2 regions of the Sphingomonas sp. GW821-FHT10F09 genome follow, and region 1 is predicted to be linked to the other one. Evidence: riboswitches for the same ligand, from Rfam matches in the RefSeq annotation. Region 1 holds a riboswitch; the other holds the start of a gene.
What was found. Region 1 has a riboswitch for glycine ahead of AC1RTO_RS18415 (L-serine ammonia-lyase). Riboswitches for the same ligand answer to the same signal wherever they lie in the genome.

Region 1 (3,401 bases):
GTCCGTCGCCGCGGTCGAACAGGTCGGGCCGCCGCAGCTTTAGCGCCTGCAACAGCATGAACAGCTTGGCATCGCCCACCTTTCCGCTGACGGCATTGGCCCAGAGCGTCGCCAGCGATTCTTCGCGCGCGTCGATCGTCTCGATCTCGTCCACCGCACCCCCGCCCGCACCGATGCGGTCTGCGGGGCAATATTCGGCCAGAAATAGATGCACACGTTCGGTCGTCGACGACGGCGTCATCCAAACTTGGCCCACTGATACGACATGGCGCAGGCGCAGACCGGTTTCTTCAAATGCTTCGCGCCGCGCGGTTTCGGCGGGGTCTTCCGTTTCAGTGACGCCAGCGATCGCTTCGGCGAAGCGGGGTTGCGCCAGATGCAGCACCGCATCCCGCGTCTGCTGCACCGTCATCGCCACCCGCCGCTCGGGATCATAGGCGAGGACCGCGGCGCCAGAGACATGTTCGACAATCGCCCGGTCGCACTCGACCTCGCCGAGCCGCAGCCGCAGCATGACGAGGCTCAGCCATCCGCGATGGAGGACGTGTCGGGTTAGCACGGTATCGGTCATGCCGGTGGTCCCTACGGAATACCGACCGGACGCACAATCGCACGGGAACCATCGCTAACTCGACATGTCGACACGTAGGATCGTCAACATTCCACCACATTGACCGCCAGTCCGCCGAGGCTTGTTTCCTTATACTGCGAGCGCATGTCCTCCCCCGTCTGGCGCATCGTCTCGATCACCGCATCGAGGCTTACGACGTGGCTGCCGTCGCCGCGCAGCGCGAGATAGGCGGCGTTGATCGCCTTGACCGCGCCCATCGTGTTGCGCTCGATGCAGGGAATCTGCACCAGCCCGCCGATCGGATCGCAGGTGAGGCCGAGGTTGTGCTCCATGCCGATCTCGGCGGCATTCTCGATCTGGCGGTTGCTGCCGCCGAGCACCGCGGCGAGCGCGCCCGCCGCCATCGAGCAGGCGACGCCGACCTCGCCCTGGCAGCCCATCTCGGCGGCCGAGATCGACGCGCGCTTCTTGTAGAGCATGCCGATCGCCGCGGCGGTGAGCAGGAAGGTGCGAGCCCCCTCCCCCCGCGCCTCGGCCGACGCATCGCGCGCGACCAGCGTCTCGTAGAAGCGCAGCACCGCCGGCAGCACGCCGGCCGCGCCGTTGGTCGGTGCGGTGACGACGCGGCCGCCTGCGGCATTCTCCTCGTTGACCGCGAGCGCCCACAGGCTGACCCATTCGAACACCTCGGCCGGGTTGCTGCCGGGGACGTCGCCGGTCAGCCCCTGCGCGATCGCATGCGCACGGCGCCGGACCCTGAGGCCGCCGGGTAGCACGCCCTCCTGCGCGATGCCGCGGTCGATGCAGGCGCTCATCGCCGCGCGTACCGCATCGAGGAAGGCGTCGGTCTCCACCGGCGTGCGCCACGCCTCCTCGTTGGCGCGGACCATGTCGGCGATCGACAGGCCGCTCGCATCGCCAAGGACGAGCAGATCGGCGCCGGAGGTAAAGGGATAGCGGACCGCGACATTGGTCGCGGCGACCGGCGCGCCCTTGCGCAGGATCGCGCCGCCTCCGATCGAGAAATAGGTTTCGGCCTGAATGCTTCCATCGGCGCGGGTCGCGGTGAGGGTCATGCCGTTGGGATGTTCGGGCAGGAACTGCCGCGGGTGGAAGACGATGTCGGCGTCGGCGAAGGCGATGCCATGGTGGCCGGCGAGCAGCAGCTGCCCGCGCGCGGCGATATCGGCGAGGATCGCGGGCGCAGTATCGGGATCGAGCCGCTCGGGCTCCCAGCCGGCCAGGCCGAGGATCGCGGCGGTGTCGGTCGCATGACCGCGTCCAGTCAGCGCGAGGCTGCCGTAGAGGTCGCAGGTGGTGCGGACCGGGGGCGGCGCCCCTTGCCCCACCACGCGCTGCGCAAAGTCGAACGCGGCGCGCATCGGGCCGACGGTATGCGAACTCGACGGGCCGATGCCGATCGTGAACAGTTCGGCGACGCTGATCGGGCGATCGAGGTCGCGGTCGAGCGGTGCGGTGACGGGATCGGTGTGCATGCGGTCCTTCCGCCGGCGTCGCCGGCCTGCATGCCCCATCTGTCCCTTGCGCCTGAGATCGTTATCCCGTCGGCGGACGCCGGGTGGCGCCACTCTCCAGATGTACAGCCAGGGGTCTGGCGCCGCTGTGGTCCTTTGGCCTGAGAGTTTCCGGGGCGGTTGCTCCTTCGGCGCCGGGTTCGCCCGGTCTCTCCCACATCGATGGTCGGATGTATCCGTCGGCGGGAGCCCGCGGGTCAAGGGGCATCGCGCGGGCCACCCCGAGCATCATGTCGGTCAATGGACATGTAGACATGTCAACCGGGATGGCATGTAACCGCCATCTCGTGACATCTGCTCTCGACATGTCGACAGATCGACAGGTGATACGCGGAACGCCTGCTTATCGCCGGCTGCGGCATTTCCTACTCGAAAGCACGAACTGATGGATGTCGGCACCCCTTTTCCCTCGGTAATCCAGCTTGGGGTGCCAAAAGTTCGTGCTTTCGAGTAGGAAATGACCATGCCCCGTTCGACCACCTCTTCCCGCTCCACGCCCGCGCCATCCGGCAAGCCTGCCGGCATCCCGCAGGGCGATCTGTTCCTGCTCGACAGCCCGCTGCACGGCGAGATCCGCGGCGAGCGGTCGCTGATGGCGTTTCCCTTCTTCGCGCTCTCCAAAAACGCGTGGATGAAGCCGCTGACCTACGACCATGCGACCGTGTCGATCGAGGTGCGCCCCTCGGCGAGCGGCGTCGCGACGATCTACGACAAGGAGATCGTGCTCTACATCGCAAGCCTGATGGCGGCGAAGCTGGAAGCGGGGGAGAATGTCGAGCAGGATTTCATCTTCACCGCGCACGACCTGTTCTCGGTCACCGGCAGCAACCATTCGGCGCGCTCCTACGGGCGGCTGTCGGAGGCGCTCGAGCGGCTGCAGGGCACGCAGATTAAGACCAATATCGAAGCGGGCGGGGAGGGGGAGGAGGGCTTCTTCTCGTGGCTCTCCGAAGCAAAACTCCATTATACCAAGACCAAGAGCGGCGAACGCCGGCTGAAGGCGGTCAAGGTGCGGCTATGCGACTGGCTGTTCCGCGCGATCCTGCTCGATCGCCACGTGCTCGATTATGCCGCCGCCTATTTCCAGCTGGGGCCGATCGAGCGGCGGATCTACGAAGTCGCACGCTCGACCTGCGAGGGCGACGGGCTCGACATCGATCTGGCGACCTTCCGGCTGCAGATCGGCTATCAGAACCCGCTGTCGAACTTCAAGGCGGCGCTGAAACAGATCGTCGCGACCGACAGCATCCCCGACTACCACCTCGAGCTGGTCGAGGAGACGGCGGGGGAGGGGG
Region 2 (3,401 bases), on a different contig from region 1:
ATCGCGAGTTCGACGATGCGGATCGCGCGGTCGACGCCGGCGCAAAAGCCGCGGGGGGCTGCGATCAGCAGCTCGAGGACCGGCTTCGCGCCGTCCACCTGGGAAAGAGAGGCCATGATGCAGCGCTCCTACGCGATTGGACGCGCGCGCGGAAGTCCGCGATTGGGCAAGCGCGCGGGAGCACGCGATTGCTTGCACCCGCGACAGCCGGTTCCTATGCTGCGTGCCGCACCGTCGGAGCCGTCCGGCGCCGCATCCCGTCCGTTCGACAAAGGTACGCGTCTCCGTGAAAACTCCGCTTCTCGGCCTCACCGCCCTCGGCCTGATCCTCTCCGGGTGCGCCGGCAAGGGCGAGATCGTGGAAGGCGGCATCACCGCCGTGCGCTCGGCCTGCCCGACGGTCGGCGTCGCCGCCGGCACCGGCGACATCACGCTGTTCGATCCCGTCACCAGCCGCGATGCGAGCGCGATCGACGTGGTGGCGAACATGACCAACGTGCGCGGCACCTGCAACGACGCGGGCGACCAGATCGCGACCGCGGTGACCTTCGACGTCGCGGCGCGGCGCGCCCGCACCGACGGTCCGCGCGATATCGTGCTGCCTTATTATATCGCGATCGTCCGCGGCGGGTCGGCGGTGACGGCGAAGCGCAAGGGCCAGATCGCGATCCACTTCGACGCCGGGCAGGCACGCGCGCAGGCGAGCGGCACCGCCTCGACGCAGATCGCGCGGTCGGCGGCGACGCTACCCGACGAGGTGCGCGAACAGCTGACCCGCAAGCGCAAGGCGGGCGACGAGGATGCCGCGACCGATCCGCTGTCGCGGCCCGAGGTGCGGTCCGCCGTCCTGCGGGCGAGCTTCGAGGCGCTGGTCGGGTTCCAGCTGACCGACGAGCAGCTGAAGTATAACGCGCAGCGGTAAGGTCGCGGCGTAAGCCTCCGCGTCGTTGGTCATCCCCGCCTGCGTGGGGATGACGACGGTTACGCGTGGGTGTCCGGCGGGCTGGTGACGCCCGGGCGTACCGCTCGCCTCGCGTTCGACGGCGTCCGTATCGCGCGCACGCGACCCACCCCCGGCCCCTCCCTGCGAGAGAGGGTAGGATGGGCGTCTTTCCCGATTGACTAAGCCATGCTGCGCCGCCACAGATCGCCGGGTCGATGCCGGGCAACCGGCATGGGCGCGCGCGGGAGAGAGCCTCTTCACAAGGAGGCCGCCGAAGGAGCAACCACCCCGGAATCTCTCAGGCACCACGGACCGCGCGCCGCCTCATCGACACTCTGGAAAGCGTTCCTTTGAGGAGCCACCGAAGGGGTAAGCCCGGCGTTTCGCGACATCGGGTCAAAGCTCTCAGGTCACCGTGACAGAGGGGGTATGACGGATCGGATGCGGCCCCCGGCCGCGCTTCGGTCGCGTGCCTTTTTTGGAGACGGTTGATGAGCGATACGCTGCCAGACATTCTCGCTGAGACGTTAGTCGGGGCCGACCCGCTCGACGACCTGAACGAAGGCGACGAGCCCGCGATCCTGCAACTCCCGCTCGACGCCTGGCACCGCGCCCGCGGCGGCCGGATGGTGCCGTTCGCCGGCTATGAGATGCCCGTCCAGTACGACGGCATCATGGCCGAGCATCTGTGGGTGCGCGAATCGGCGGGCCTGTTCGACGTCAGCCATATGGGCCAGGTCGGCTTCACCGGCGACGGCATCGATGCGGCGGGCGTCGCCAGGGCGCTCGAAGCGGTGCTGCCGGGCGATATCGGCGGCCTCGGCCCCACCAAAATCCGCTATTCGCTGCTGCTCAACGACGAGGGCGGCATCCTCGACGACCTGATGGCGACGCGGCTGCCCGAGGAGGGCGCGCATCCCTTCGGCGAGGCGAGCTATTACGTCGTCGTCAACGGCGCGACCAAATATGACGATCTGTCCTATCTGCTCGACGTGCTGCCCGACGCCATCACGATGAACCTGATGGAGGATCAGGCACTGCTCGCGGTGCAGGGGCCGAAGGCGGTCGCCGCGGTCGCGCGGCTGATCCCCGGCGTCGAAACCCTCGTGTTCATGACCGCGGGCGCGTTCGACTGGAACGGCCATGCGCTGTGGATCAGCCGCTCGGGCTATACCGGCGAGGATGGCGTCGAGATCTCGATCCCCGCCGAGGCCGCCGCCGACTTCGCCGACGCGATCTGTGCCGAGCCGGAAGTGAAGCCGATCGGCCTCGGCGCGCGCGACTCGCTGCGGCTCGAGGCGGGGTTGCCGCTGTATGGCCACGACCTCGATCCCGAGACGACGCCGGTGATGGCCGACCTTGGGTTCGCGCTGTCGAAGCGCCGCCGTGAGGCCGCCGACTTCGCCGGTGCGGCGCGCATCCTCGCCGAGCGTGCGGACGGCGCCGCGGTGAAGCGCGTCGGCCTGTCGGTCGCCGGGCGCCAGCCGGTGCGCGAGGGCGCGAGCGTCGTCGATGCGGATGGTGCGGTGATCGGCCGCGTCACCAGCGGCGGCTTCGCCCCCAGCGTCGGCGCGCCGATCGCGATGGCCTATATCCCGACCGCGCTCGCCGCCGCCGGCACGGCCGTGCAGCTGGTCCAGCGCGGCAAGATCCATGCGGCGACGGTCGTGCCGATGCCGTTCGTTCCCCACCGCTACGTCCGGCAGCTTTGAACATCCTGGGAGGCAAGTGAGATGAGCCGTTACTTTACCGAAGATCACGAATGGGTCGACGTGGATGGCGACATCGGCACCGTCGGCATCTCCGAATATGCGCAGGGCCAGCTCGGCGACATCGTGTTCGTCGACGTGCCGGAAGACGGCAAGCAGCTGGCCAAGGGCGACGAGGCCGCGGTGGTCGAATCGGTCAAGGCGGCGTCGGACGTCTATTCGCCGGTGTCGGGCAACGTGATCGAGGGCAATGCGGCGCTGGTCGACGACCCGTCGCTGGTCAATTCGGATGCCGAGGGCGAGGGCTGGTTCTTCAAGATCACGCTCAGCGACCCGTCGGAGCTCGAATCGCTGATGGACGAAACCGCCTACGCGGCGTTCGCCTCGAAGCTGTAAGTCTTTGCCCCTCTCCTTCGGGGGAGGGGTCGGGGTGGGGCCTGTCCGCAGGCGCTGGTCTCGATGAGACCTCCCCCACCCCTTGCTCCTCCCCCGAAGGGGAGGGGTTTAGGGAGTAATTGATGCGCTACCTGCCGCTTACCCAGCCCGACCGTGATGCGATGCTGTCGGTCATCGGTGCCGCCAGCATCGACGACCTGTTCGTCGACGTGCCCGAATCCGCCCGTCTCGACGGCCCCGTCCACGGACTGCCGAACCACGCGTCCGAGCTGGCGGTCGAGCGGCACATGACCGCGCTCGCGCGCCAGAATACGGTCGCCGGCGAGGTGCCGTTCTTCCTCGGTGCGGGGGCG

Region 2: another riboswitch for glycine. It lies ahead of gcvT (glycine cleavage system aminomethyltransferase GcvT); the one in region 1 lies ahead of AC1RTO_RS18415 (L-serine ammonia-lyase).

What each region holds. Positions count from the first base shown of each region.
Region 1 is NZ_JBXASI010000009.1:3,190-6,590, reverse strand. Features, by position in the region: gene AC1RTO_RS18420 (NUDIX domain-containing protein) at 1-571, opposite strand, end outside; gene AC1RTO_RS18415 (L-serine ammonia-lyase) at 655-2,067, opposite strand; glycine riboswitch at 2,097-2,177, opposite strand; glycine riboswitch at 2,186-2,273, opposite strand; gene AC1RTO_RS18410 (replication initiator protein A) at 2,570-3,401, shown strand, end outside.
Region 2 is NZ_JBXASI010000001.1:173,031-176,431, forward strand. Features, by position in the region: gene ispH (4-hydroxy-3-methylbut-2-enyl diphosphate reductase) at 1-116, opposite strand, end outside; gene AC1RTO_RS00750 (hypothetical protein) at 287-922, shown strand; glycine riboswitch at 1,176-1,268, shown strand; glycine riboswitch at 1,269-1,375, shown strand; gene gcvT (glycine cleavage system aminomethyltransferase GcvT) at 1,435-2,655, shown strand; gene gcvH (glycine cleavage system protein GcvH) at 2,677-3,048, shown strand; gene gcvPA (aminomethyl-transferring glycine dehydrogenase subunit GcvPA) at 3,171-3,401, shown strand, end outside.